DNA from 3 places in the Lactococcus sp. UBA7128 genome. Region 2 is predicted to be linked to each of the others. Evidence: predicted binding sites of a transcription regulator. Region 2 holds the regulator's gene; each other region holds the start of a gene.
The links. Region 2 encodes Rex, which represses fermentation and respiration genes when NADH is low (regulators of the CRP and FNR family bind a similar motif). Its sites were predicted from a motif close to TTGTGAANTANTTCACAA; they were not measured.
Positions count from the first base shown of each region.

Region 1: a site for Rex is predicted at 1,531-1,548, ahead of ald (alanine dehydrogenase). Genes of this name have one in related genera too.
Region 3: a site for Rex is predicted at 1,901-1,918, ahead of B4H39_RS04455 (alanine dehydrogenase). Genes of this name have one in related genera too.

Region 1 covers NZ_DKXK01000006.1:13,225-17,726, reverse strand. Annotated here, with positions in the region: gene B4H39_RS00815 (PhoH family protein) at 1-192, opposite strand, end outside; gene ald (alanine dehydrogenase) at 315-1,421, opposite strand; gene B4H39_RS00805 (hypothetical protein) at 1,679-1,963, shown strand; gene B4H39_RS00800 (hypothetical protein) at 2,033-3,205, shown strand; gene B4H39_RS00795 (ATP-binding cassette domain-containing protein) at 3,212-3,844, shown strand; gene rpmA (50S ribosomal protein L27) at 3,944-4,228, opposite strand; gene B4H39_RS00785 (ribosomal-processing cysteine protease Prp) at 4,221-4,502, opposite strand, start outside.
Region 2 covers NZ_DKXK01000023.1:11,411-15,912, reverse strand. Annotated here, with positions in the region: gene B4H39_RS02990 (tRNA (adenine(22)-N(1))-methyltransferase) at 1-330, opposite strand, end outside; gene nth (endonuclease III) at 323-967, opposite strand; gene B4H39_RS02980 (DnaD domain-containing protein) at 969-1,640, opposite strand; gene B4H39_RS02975 (redox-sensing transcriptional repressor Rex) at 1,804-2,457, shown strand; gene radC (RadC family protein) at 2,677-3,360, opposite strand; gene glmS (glutamine--fructose-6-phosphate transaminase (isomerizing)) at 3,640-4,502, opposite strand, start outside.
Region 3 covers NZ_DKXK01000035.1:21,837-26,338, reverse strand. Annotated here, with positions in the region: gene tdcB (bifunctional threonine ammonia-lyase/L-serine ammonia-lyase TdcB) at 1-765, opposite strand, end outside; gene B4H39_RS04455 (alanine dehydrogenase) at 788-1,882, opposite strand; gene B4H39_RS04450 (aldo/keto reductase) at 2,073-2,918, opposite strand; partial or broken gene B4H39_RS04445 (hypothetical protein) at 3,103-3,357, opposite strand; gene B4H39_RS04440 (S-ribosylhomocysteine lyase) at 3,840-4,319, shown strand; gene B4H39_RS04435 (hypothetical protein) at 4,339-4,488, shown strand; gene B4H39_RS04430 (Gfo/Idh/MocA family oxidoreductase) at 4,485-4,502, shown strand, end outside.

The sequences.
Region 1 (4,502 bases), on a different contig from region 2:
CGCTTGCAGAACCTTACGTGCTTGCTCAGGAGCATTCTCGTTATCCGCAAAAATCTGCACCCTTTCTCCCCTGTAGTTGATATCAACAGCAAGTTGAGATTCTATCAACTGTGCATTTTTATCCTGTGAGCCAAAAAGCAAAACTGCATCTTCGGGGTTTTCCAACTTAAACTCTACGGAATGTTTAGCCAAACAAATACCTTCCTGTTCTTTTATTTATAATCTTTGTCTCATTATATCATATTTCAGAGCTTATACGTGTTCACACCTGCAAATAAAAAATCACTGAGACAAATATCTCAATGATTTTTAGCTTATTTTTTCTCTACATGGGGCAGGTCGATAGATTCCGCTAAAGCAAGAGAAACTATCTGTCCTTTATAGACACTCATGCCAGAGGTAAGAGGAAGGCTTGCGGCCAACGCTTCATCTAAACCTTTATCTGCAATGAGCTTCAAGTATTCTATATTACCTTTAGACATCACTAAAGTTGATGTTCTAGGTGTCGCTCCTGGCATGTTAGGCACTGCATAATGGATAACATCATGTTTTACAAATACGGGGTTTGCATGACTGGTTGCATGTTCAATCGTTTCAACTGTTCCACCCTGGTCAATAGCAATATCCACAATAACTGAACTAGGTTTCATCAACTTAACCATATATTCCTTCACAAGTTTAGGCGGTTTAGCACCAGGTATCAAAATTGTTGAAATAAATACATCTGCTTCTTTGATATGTTCTTCCAAAGCTTCCGTTGTTGACTTAATAATCTGAATGTTTTTTCCTAAATAACGTGCTTCAAGCTCCTGTATACGCTTATCATTCAGCTCCAATATAACAACTGAACAGCCAATACTCAAGGCGATGTCTGCTGCATTCTCGGCAGCCGTTCCACCACCAAATATCACAACATGTCCTGCTTCAATCCCGCTGTCAGGAATACCTGGAAGCAGAATCCCTTGCCCTCCATGCTGTTTCTCCAAGTAATACTGTCCAAGATTAACTGCGCGTCTCCCTGCAATAGCACTTAAAGGTTTCAAAAGAGGAAAAATGCCATCAGCCGCAATATTTTCAGCGGAAAAAGCCGTAATATTCATTTCCATCATCTTCTCTACGCAGGCTTTGTTGGCTGGCAAATGCAAGAAGCCCCAAATGATTTGACCTTGTTTAAGGTATTGGTATTCTTCTTCCAGGGGTTCTTTTACCCGGACAAGAAGTTCTGCTTCCCAAGCCTTGGCACGGTCAACAATCTCAGCACCAGCTTCAATATACTGCTCATTTGAAAAACCAGCTCCTGCACCAGCTTTATTTTCTACAAAAAGTTGATGACCGGCCTCTACCAGAATTTTTACATTTTCTGGTGTCATGCCCACTCTTTCTTCTCCTTGTTTCAGGTCTTTGACAACACCTATAATCATTGTTTTTCCTCCACTTTCTGTATCCACTATAGAGTAAATATAGCATAAATAAAGCGCTTAACTTTGAGAAAGGGAAAAAAACACCCCTTTTTAGAAGAATAAGAAATTTTTGTTTTCTATTCTACAAAATATATTTTTAGTGAAAAGTAAAATGTATTGACGTCTAATACAGTGTAAGGCAAAAAAAGATATTATGTATTGAAAGGAGGAACTGAAACATAGTATCGCAATAATTTATATAGAAAGTAGGAAAACATATGCCAAGCAAAAATCTTAAAAAATTCATCATTACTGCGCTCACTGCTCTTGCACTTTTTTCGGGATCTGGCTTAGCGCAGGCCAATGACGTTCAGAAACCAGCACCCAGAGTCTGGGTGGCTACTGTCGTGCATCAAAGAGTATACACACCACAAGGTATACTTGTTCGGACCTTTTACCGTGAATTGAGGGTTATACGGGGTTACAAACTTCGTGAGATTTATTTTTCTTATGATAAAAAGAGCAAACTCTATTATCGAACCTATATTTACGACACTTACTAAGTGAAGTACACAATGACGAAAGGGAAACATATACTGTTTTCCCTTCGCTCTTTTCATGAGGAAAAAAATATGTTTATACTAAAAAAATTTTTAAGTAACAATAAAAACAAAGTACTTCTCTCCTTATTGTTGATCGGCTTAATTCTCCAGTTCATTGCCTTTGAAACCGTGGGAACCAATCTTCCTACTAACATAAATCAAAAAGTTATCACGCAAGAAAACATCCATTTTAATGAAAAAAATATTAAAGAGACCGAAATTCTTATTGAATCTGAAAATCCTCCAGAAAATGTCCAAGAAATTTTAGTCGAATTGCAAGAAGATTTAAAATTAAATAAAGAAAAGCTCCATGCATTGGAAAAAAACAATTACAAGGAGTTCTGGCGTTTAGAGAACCTTCACAACGAAAAGACGCTAAAAAAATTGGAGGAAGCTGAAAAGAAAGGCGAAGAGTCTTCTCTTGTTGGAGGACATGAGCATATCAAATCAATGTCAAAGTGGTATCACCAAGTTCTAAACAGTGGGCAAGACTTTACCCAAGCTCCAGGACTCAATCCCTCAGGCCTAGGCGCTGCCCAATATATTTTGATTGGCTTAGGAGGACTTTATGGTTTAATCCTGCTGACTTTCATCTGTGGGGACACCTTAGCGATGGAAATGCCTAATGGTTTGCGTTATTACCACCTGATGAAAAAGGATAAAAAAGTGCTACATTTCCAGCATCTGTTTATCCCTGCTGGTTTTGTGCTCCTGCTTATTCTTTTTGCCTTGCTGGTTTTTGCGCTCTTCGCTGGACTCCAGTTTGGCATGGGCTCTTGGAACTTTCCTGACTTTGTCGTTGGGGCAACTTATGATTTATTTCAGGGCGAGGAGTTGCTCTGGCGCCTGCTCTATCTACTTCTGGCCATCCTCTTTATTACAAGTTTAGGACAGCTCCTCTCACAGTTTATCAGAAAAGCTTACATTCCTTCAGCGATTATCGCTTTACTGCTAGTCACTTATTCTGTTATCCATACGCATGAAGTGATGAAGACAATCATCAAATGGATTCCTTTGACCTACTTAGATATCAACACCGTCCTTCAGTTTTCAAATGGTGAAAATTCGTGGCCAACTTCTGGAGACTTTCTCTTTGGTAGGAATTCACTTGGGATTGGTGCTCTTGTTCTTCTCTCTTGTACCATTATTTTCTACAGCACAAGCCACTTCCTTTTTACAAAGTATATTTATAGAAAGGCATAATATATTATGAAACTTGCAATAAACAACTTGACAACTCACACACTCAGTAACGTTTGCTTAACCCTTGATAGACCTGGTCTTTATGGCATCATCGGTCGAAATGGAACAGGAAAGTCTACCCTTTTTACTGCAATCAATGATGAGATGAACTTTGAGGGAGAGATTCTTATCTCTGATGGTTGGCATCAAGGAAGAGTTTCCTATGTGGCGACACTTGATATTTTTGATAGCAATCTCAAAGCAGCGGACTATATTAAAGTTTTGAGAGGAAAGGAGTGGGAACATGCCCAAAAATATATGCCCTTGTTTTCCGCTTCACGTTTCTTTGAAAAGCCGATAAAAAAATATTCTCTAGGTATGAAAGAAATACTGGCCTTTATTTATACGGTCAGTCTTGAAGCAGATGTTATCATCGTCGATGAACTGATGAATGGACTTGACAATGCAATGCGTGCCAAAGCATTTCAAATCTTAAAAGAGCTTTCTGAAACAAAAATTATCTTGCTTACTTCACACATCTTAGAAGAAGTTGAAAGATATTGCGATAAGGTTTATTTTCTTTCAAAATATGGCTTTGATGATGTCCTAGACTTTAAGGAAGCACAAAAATTAATCCGTGAAACACAAGTGTTTATGTAAAGAAAAGACATGAATCTGCCCATTAAGAAAGGCCTTCCCTCATTGTCTTTTCTTTTATATTTACAAAAAAAGCCTCTCCGAAGAGAGACTCGTTTACCATTATTTAGCTACTGCTGGGTAAACTGAAACGTGTTTTTTACCACGTTTCATTTCAAATTTAACGTGTCCTTCGATTTTAGCGAAGAGAGTATCATCGCCACCACGACCAACGTTAGCACCTGGATGGATATGTGTACCACGTTGGCGGAAAAGGATTGAACCGCCGCTTACAAGTTCACCGTCAGATGCTTTAGCACCAAGACGTTTAGCTTGTGAGTCACGACCATTGGAAGTAGAACCCCCACCTTTTTTGTGGGCGAAGAGTTGCAGATTAAGTTCAAGCATTATATTGCCCTCCATTTTCAATTTTAAGTGTAATATATTGGCTATAATTTTTAGATACTTCTCGCATAGCATTTTCAAATGCTTGGAGCAGTGTCTGAGCCAACTCGCCTTGTCTTTCAGGAGTACTCAAAGGTATTTCAACATAAAGATAACCATCTTCCATATTGGCAATGGGTTTAATCTTTGCCATTTCATAGAGATTGTTTGCTGTTGTAATTGACAAGACACTGACAGCTGCACAGACCACATCATGGCCATATTCACCTGATTCAGC
Region 2 (4,502 bases):
TTTACCCTCTTCAAGGATTTCCGAAATTAAAAGTCCACCCATACCCGCAATCACGATACTTGAGATAGCATCGCTTTCTTCAAAGGCAGCCAAACCATTGGCTAATCTGACCTCTATCTTATCTTGCAAGTTCTGCTCAGACACATGATTTTTAGCAATCTGAAATGGGCCTTTAACCACTTCGCCTGCGATTGCAAAATCAATCTTTTTTTGCTGAATCAAATAGGTTGGGAGATAAGCATGATCACTGCCTACATCCAAAAGACGGCTGTCAGATTTAACGAGATCAGCAACAGCTTGTAGACGTTTTGAGAGTTTTACTTCAGTCATTCAAGTTTCTCTTTCCAAATTTACAGTATTCAAGGACAGGACATTCTTCACACTTTGGTGCGCGCGCCGTACAATGATAACGTCCAAAAAAGATGAGGTGATGATGACTTTCCACCCAGCGTTCCTCAGGAATGAGCTTCATCAACTTTTCTTCGACTTCCAAAACGGAGGCTTTCTGTGACACGATATCTAAACGCTTTGAAATCCGTTCTACATGGGTATCAACAGCAATTCCAGGTATACCATAAGTTTCTCCCAGAACGACGTTTGCTGTTTTTCGGCCAACACCAGGCAAGGTTTGTAATAATTTTTTATCTTTTGGCAGTTCGCTATTAAAGTTTTCTACCAGCATCTGAGAAGTCTTTACAATGTTTTTCGCTTTCGTTTTGTAAAGTCCAATTGTTCGGATACATTGTTCAACGTCTGAAATGTCTGCCTGTGCCAAACTTTTAGGGTCAGGATACTTCGCAAAAAGACCTGGTGTCGCCTTATTTACGCCCTTATCTGTGGCTTGTGCAGATAAGATAGTTGCAATCAAAAGTTGAAAAGGTGTTTCCCACTCCAGCTCTCCGTGTGCTTCCGGAAACATGTTTACAATGATATCTAAAGCTTCTAAAAATTTTTTCTTACTTAGCATATTATTTTCCGTTCCAAGGACCATCCATTGGGATATAAAAATCTGTATTTTTTTGGTTCTGTGTAGCTTCTACACGCTCTGCTTTACGCTGCTCAATAGCTTGTGTACTCATTAAGCCTTCGTTACGCCAGTTTCGCAAAATCGCTTTGATATAGTTGAGCGAAACTTTTCGATTAATGACTGCTTCACGAAGAGCAAGTTTAATCAACTCTGCATCATAATTATCTTCAAAAAGCAGGCTGCGCAGTTCTTCACTTTGCATTGGTGTAATCATACCCATCTCTGCTTCAAAAATATTAACTAAATCTTGAAGTTGCCCCGTGTTTTGTATATTAGAAGTATCTTCTGCTTGAATTTTTGGTGTCAATCCTTCCAATTGATCCAGCTTTTTAAGTGCAGGAGTAACATCAAAAATCGTTTCTACATCCCCTGAAATTTCCAATAAGGTAACTTTCAAAGAACCAAAATCTTGCAAATTATCAATACTGTGGTTAACATCTGAAAGTTTCTTTCCTATCTTTGTAGCAATTTCACTGGGCGCACTGTCACGATTTTCATACAGATAAAGCCAAACCAAAAAGTCCCCCGCTGAGGGGAAAAGTTGAGCAAAATGCTCCAACATAGCATGAGGAAGTATGATGTGTCCAGCCATATAGTTTTCATAGTAGGTCATGCTATTATTTTATCACATTTCATTGTTTTCTTCCTTTTCTTCTATGAGACAAGCATGGATAAAAAGGGAACTATAAAATAATTCGCATTATCCAGAAAGAATTGTTTGACAATTTATCCTAAAAAAAGTAAAATATTCACAAAGACTATGTAAAGGAGATAACATGGCTGGCTCCCAAGTTAATAAACAACTACCTAAGGCAACTGCAAAACGTTTGCCTCAATACTACCGTTTGTTCAAACTTTTAGTTGATGAACAAGTGACGCGCACAAACTCGCAGCTTATTTCTGAAAAAATTGGTGTAGATGCAGCAACGATTCGGCGAGATTTTTCACTTTTTGGTGAACTGGGACGGCGAGGTTATGGCTATGAAACACGTGCTTTGCGTGACTTTTTTGGAGAACTACTTGGACAAGACCGTGAAACCCATATTGCCCTTGTAGGAGTCGGCAATCTTGGACGGGCCTTGATTAACTACCAATTCCAAAATCGCAATAAGATGCGTGTTACCCAAGCTTATGATGTACCAGAAAATCCACTCGTAGGTACAACGAGCGCTACAGGTGTTCCTATCTACGATATTGCAGATTTCTCAAAACATGTCAAAAACTCAAAAATCAAAACAGCGATTATTTCTGTAAATAAAGAAAATGCTCAAGAAGTTGCAGATATCTTAGTAGAGTCCGGAATCAAAGGTATTCTTAATTTCTCACCTTTACGCCTGCATGTACCAGATGATGTCGTAGTACAATCTATTGACTTAACCAAAGAACTTCAAACCCTCTTGTTCTTCATGTCACATAAGGATATCAAATAAAAAGCTCAGATAATTTCTAGATGGCTTGTTTGTCCGAACTGCTTGAAGTGTGAGGGTATCAATGCACAAAACATCACTTAAAAAATACAGCAGCACTTGAATAAACTGCTGAAAAAGTCGGGAAATTCATTTTTCCCGACTTTTTTATACGACAAGTTCTTGTATTTAAGCAAAACAATATAAGTTTTTCAGTAGTCTTACACTCTGTCTCTATATTTTTTAATGGTCCAATAGACCCTCTTCTCTGAAGCTGAGATAGGTATTGTGTCCTGTAATAATGTGGTCTAAAAAATGAATGCCTAAGTTTTCGCAAACCTCCTTAATTTTCTTGGTAAAGACTTTATCCTGCGGACTTGGCTGAGTTATACCTGAAGGGTGATTATGTGCAATAATAATTCCGACAGCAAGATTTCTAATTGCATAATGCAAGATCTCACGTGGATGAGCAATTGAATGGTTGACTGCTCCGATGAAAATCGTTTTTTTCTGAATGATACGGTTTTGACTGTCCAAGTAAATAGCAACTAAATTTTCCTGATCAAAAGAAGCCATCTCATCTACCAAACTCATCCCCAGTTGTTGAGACCCCATCACTTGCCCATAGCGCTTTCTTTGTGTTGTATGAATCCTCTTTCCAAGCTCAATCATGGCTCTTATTTCAACTGCTTTTACTTGACCTATACCTGATATTTCCTTTAGCTCTCCCACTGAAGCACGGCGAAACTCCTCTAAATTGTCAAAAACACTCAGCACACGAGCTGCAAGTTCCATGACATTTTCTTTTTTACTACCTGTTCTCAATAAAATAGCTAAAAGTTCCTGTTCATTCAGCTTTTCAGAGCCAAAAGCTAATAGACGTTCACGGGGTTTCATAGGATAATTATCTTCTCTTACTTGATACATGTCTTCTCCTTATATACCTGTACGTAAAAAACGCTTGAAATTCACCTTTTCTTTTATCACAGAACTTGGATTTTCTCCATAAATCCCTAGGTTTGTCCCTTCACTCTTTAACTTGTCCCAAACACTAAGAAACAACCTCAAGAAACCATAATTACAGATACGCTGGGAAGAAAAAACTAAAAAAAAACAGAAAATGCTCAATGTGGCATAGAAAGCCATCATCTTGAGCATTTTTCTGTTTGACTATTGAGACCTTAGCCGCTTAAGAATATTAATTTCTTATTCAACAGTTACGGCTTTAGCAAGATTACGTGGTTTGTCTACGTCAAGACCACGTTGTACTGTTGCATAGTAAGCAATCAATTGTGTCGGTACAACCATTGAAATAGCTGAAAGATAAGGGTGAACATTATTGATGACAATATCATCATCTTCACGTGCTACAGCTTCTTCTACAATCGTAATCGCTGATGCACCACGTGCCACTGTTTCCATGACATTTCCTCGTGTGTGTGCTGCAACTTCTTCATTATTTGAAATCAGCGCAATCACAGGTGTACCATTTTCAATCAAAGAAATTGTCCCATGTTTAAGTTCTCCAGCAGCAAAGCCCTCACATTGGATATATGAAATTTCTTTTAGTTTCAAGCTAGCTTCCATAGAAACAAAGTAATCTTGTTTACGACCAATATAGAAAGCATTTCGCGCTTCTGGCAACAGTTTTGCTACTAGGTCTGAAATCATTTCTTTCTCTGAAAGCGTGGACTCGATAGATTGAGCAACGAGTGAAATTTCCTTGACTAAATCGAAATCAAGCGCCTTAAGATTTTGGTCGGCGTCACCTACAGCCTTAGCTAAGAAAGCTAAAGTTGCAATCTGCCCTGTGTAAGCTTTCGTTGAAGCAACTGAAATTTCAGGTCCAGCACCAATCAACATTGTGTATGTTGCTTCACGTGATAATGTTGAGCCAGGTACATTTGTTACAGTCAAGCTTGGATGACCCAGTTCATTTACTTTTACAAGTACTTGACGACTATCCGCTGTTTCACCTGATTGTGAAAGGAAGATAAACAAAGGATTTTCACTCAATAATGGCATACCATAACCCCATTCAGAAGCAAGGCCAAGTTCAACCGGTGTAT
Region 3 (4,502 bases), on a different contig from region 2:
AACAATTTGGTTAACAACCTCAAATGTCAATTCGCCTGGATAAGCAACGTGACAGCCGTCTGCAATCGTTGGTGCTTCATCGTGATAAACTTTTTTACGTGCCCTAAACGATGCTGTCATTCCATGACAATTTTCAGCTTGTACACCAATAACTTTAATATTTGGATTGAAAGATTTTAAGGCAACAGCAACACCTGATATCAAGCCGCCGCCACCTACAGGAACCAAAACTGTATCCACGTTCCAAAGGTGATCCAAAATTTCCAGACCTATTGTTCCTTGACCAGCCATTACTTCTGTATCATCATAAGGTGGGATGTAAGTAATGTTGTTTTCCTTAGCATAGGCTTCACAGAAAGCCTTGGAGTCATCAAATTGCTCACCTTCAAGCATCACCTCTGCCCCATATCCACGTGTGGCATCTACTTTTGCCTGTGGCGCGCCCTTTGGCATGACAATGATGCTCTTAATTCCTAAAAGTTTTGATGTCAAAGCAACACCCTGTGCATGATTACCAGCTGAACAAGCAATAACACCACGCGCTTTTTCTTCCTCAGACAACTGCGCAATTTTATTAAAAGCGCCACGGAATTTGAATGAGCCTGTTAACTGCATGTTTTCGAGCTTCAAATAAACCTCTCCACCTGTTTTAGCAGTTAAGAACATCGACTGAATCAATGGTGTTTCACGCGCATACTGTTTTACAATATTTTGAGCCTTTTTTATATCTTTAATCGTAACAGGCAGACTTGCTAAATTTGTCATCTTCTCTTTCCTCAAACCCTTTCTAAAATTCTGTATAAGTAACATCTATTGAATCAGCAAGAGGCTTGGAAACTACTTTCCCCTTATAGACACTCAGGCCTGAAAGGAGTTCTTTTGATTTCAATGCTTCATCCAGACCTTTAACAGAGATTTCTTTGAGGAAAGAAAGGTTACCTTGAGCTAAGGCAATGGTCGCTGTACGTGGTGTTGCACCAGGCATATTTGGTACTGCATAGTGAATAATACCATGCTTAATGAAAACAGGATCTGCATGATTCGTTGCATGATCTATTGTTTCCACTGTACCTCCTTGGTCTATAGCAATATCAACAATGACCGAACCAGGTTTCATTGACTTGACCATGTACTCTTTCACCAATTTTGGTGGTTTGGCTCCTGGAATTAGAATTGTTGAGATAAAGATATCTGCAAGTTTGATATTCTCTTCTAAAGCTTCTGTTGTTGACTTGACAATCTCAACGTTTTTTCCTTCATAACGCTCTTTAAGCTGCGCGATACGAGCATCTCCAAGTTCGATGATGATAACTTTACAGCCTAAAGCTACTGCTATATCAGCAGCATTTTCTGCAGCATTTCCACCGCCAAAAATAACAACGGTACCAGCTTCAATACCCGCGATACCTGGCAAGAGAATCCCTTCACCGCCGTGCTGTTTTTCAAGGTAATATTGTCCAATGTTTACTGCACGTCGTCCTGCAATAGCTGACATTGGCTTGAGCAACTCCAGAACACCATTGATGGAGATGTTTTCACCAGAAATAGCTGTTACACCCACCTCCATCATTTTTTCAACACAGGCTTTATTAGCTGCTAGATGAAGGAAGCCCCAGATAATTTGACCTGGTTTAAAGTATTTATATTCAGATTCCATCGGTTCCTTAACTTTAACGATGAGCTCCGCTTCCCAAGCAGTTTCTGTATCTACGATTTGAGCTCCAGCTGCCTCGTAAAGATCATCTGTAAAACCACAACCCGCACCAGCATTTCTATCAACAAGCACTTCGTTCCCTGCTTCAACGAGAATTTTCGCGTTTTCTGGGGTCATCCCTACACGTGCTTCACCTTGTTTTGGGTCTTTAATTACACCAATTTTCATACTTAATTGTTTCTCCTTTTGTGAAAATTTTATCAAGTATATTATAGCGCTTTCATTCTCTTTTGGCAATATTTTTTTTAAAATAAAACATTCTTTTAATATTCCCTTATTCTTATTGTACATATTCTGCAAATTATAAAAAAAGACACTCAAATCTTTCAATTTGGTGTACTTTTTCAGGATATACCTATTAATGATTGACTTCATTTGGGTTTCGAGCAAGGCCCGCTTTGCCATGAAGACTGTCGATAAAGGCTATGTCTTCATCTGACAAGTCAAAATCAAAAATGTCAGCATTTTCTTTGATACGACTTGCTGTTACAGATTTTGGTAATGGGAGGTAACCTTTGTGTAGGCTCCAACGTAAAACGACTTGTGCCACTGTTTTCTCATATTTATCTGCAATATCAGCAAGTTCAGTGATGGCAAAAATTTTGCCTGTACCGAGTGGGCTGTAAGCTTCTGTCAAGATATCGTGTGCTTTATTAAAAGCAACGACCTCTTCTTGCTGATCTGAGGGGTTGACCATGATTTGGTTAACAACAGGCTTTATCTCAGCAACTTCAAGTAATGGTTCCAAATGACGGGGATGGAAGTTTGACACACCAATCGCACGCACTTTATTATTTTTCACGCCATCTTCCATCGCTTTCCAGACAGCTGCGTTTCGTTCAGCAAAATTAGGGCGGAAGGCTTTAGGATTCGGCCAGTGAATCAAATAAAGGTCAACATAGTCTAAGCCGAGTTTTTCTAAACTTTCATCAAGTGCCGCTCTTGCATCTTCAGTTGTTCCAAGATCCCAAAGCTTTGTGGTGATAAACAATTTATCACGTGCAATCCCGCTGTCTTTAATTGCACGTCCCACGGATTCTTCATTGCCATAAACGGCAGCTGTATCAATATGACGATAACCAACTTCTAGAGCCGTTTTGACCGATTGATAGGCCTCCTCGCCATCTTTTGATTGCCATGTCCCAAAACCAACTTTGGGAATTTCCATACCATTTGAAAGAGTGTAAGTTTCTGTAAGTGCCATAAATTCTCCTTTTCTTTACTTCTCGCTTTATTCTATCACTTTATGAAAGGAGACGAAAAAATTTGGTTCGGAAGTGTAGAAGGAGAACGCGGATGTTGGAAGAACAAAGAACAGGTGTTTCCCGCATCTCACCCGTTTCACCACTGAAATGCAGGAATTTTAGAGGAAGGGCTAAATGATTTCTTTAAGCTTCTGGCTGGTAGATAATAAGTGCTGGACGGACGCCCATAAATGCTAAAGAAAGGTCTACATGACCAGTGCGAGTAAGCTGACCAGCCCGCCCATTAGCCGCAACATCCACACGCCAGCCATCACCTGAAATCCCAGGAGTACGTAGCCACCAGCCATGATTATCACCTTGCCCACCTGTCACACGCTCCGCATGATTAGAAAATGCGCTGCTCGGTTGGGAAAGTTTTACCACATCTGCTAAAGATAGTGCAAAGGCTTGCTTTGTTCCTTTTTAATCAACAGCAGTCAAATCGTTTACAACTTCTGCTGCAGCAGAAAAAAGGAGAAATTTACCCTGCTGTATTACTTGATTACAGAACACAGTATTTCCCTCGTCAAGTATTTTAGACTATTTTTAAGTATATTCTCCCGTCTTTTTTAAATATCTCTCTCTTTTAAGTTAAAACTATTTAGTAATTATACAACAGTTTTTTCGGAAAACTTGGACAAAGAAATCCCCTTTAAAATGCACTGCCATTGTTTTACGTGAAACAATACATGCTGGTCTTATCCAATAATCAAAACTGCAAAAAGTCCAGATGAAAAACACTTAAGCTGGAATGTGTTATAATAAGGGTGTTTGTTTAGGCAGAGCCTAAAAGATGAGAACACTACAATAGGAACAAATTATCAAATAAAAAGTTAAAATTTTTTACTGTTCATAAATAATAAGGAAAAAGGAGAAAAACAATGGCTGAAGTCGAATCATTCCAACTTGATCATACAAAAGTTTTAGCACCCTATATACGTTTAATCGGGACAGAAACTGGACCTAAAGGGGATAGCATCACAAACTTTGATGTTCGCTTTATCCAGCCCAATCATGGAGAAATACCAACAAGTGGCTTACATACCATTGAACACGCAATGGCAAGTTTAATCCGCGATCGTATTGATGGTATGATTGACTTCTCACCGTTTGGCTGTCGCACGGGTTTCCACATGATTATGTGGGGCCAACCCAGTTCTGAACAAATTGCCAAAGTTATCACTTCTTCTTTGGAAGAGCTTGCGGGAGATAGCTTTACTTGGGACGATGTTCCTGGTGTTTCAGAAAAAGAGTGTGGAAACTATCGAGATCATTCACTGTTTTCAGCGAAAGAGTGGGCGAAAAAAATCCTAAGCAAAGGCATCTCGTCTGATGCTTTTGAGCGCCGACCAGTAAACTAAAAGTTAAGGAAAGGAAGTCATGGGAAAATACCAGCTAGATTATAAGGGACAAGCTGCTGTCCAAAAATTCCACGAAAAAAATTCAAAAACTAAGACTGACAAATTAGCCAAAATTGAGGCATTAAAAAAACAATATTTGTCTCAAAAGAAAAAAGAGAAAAAAGCATGAAAAAATTAAACATC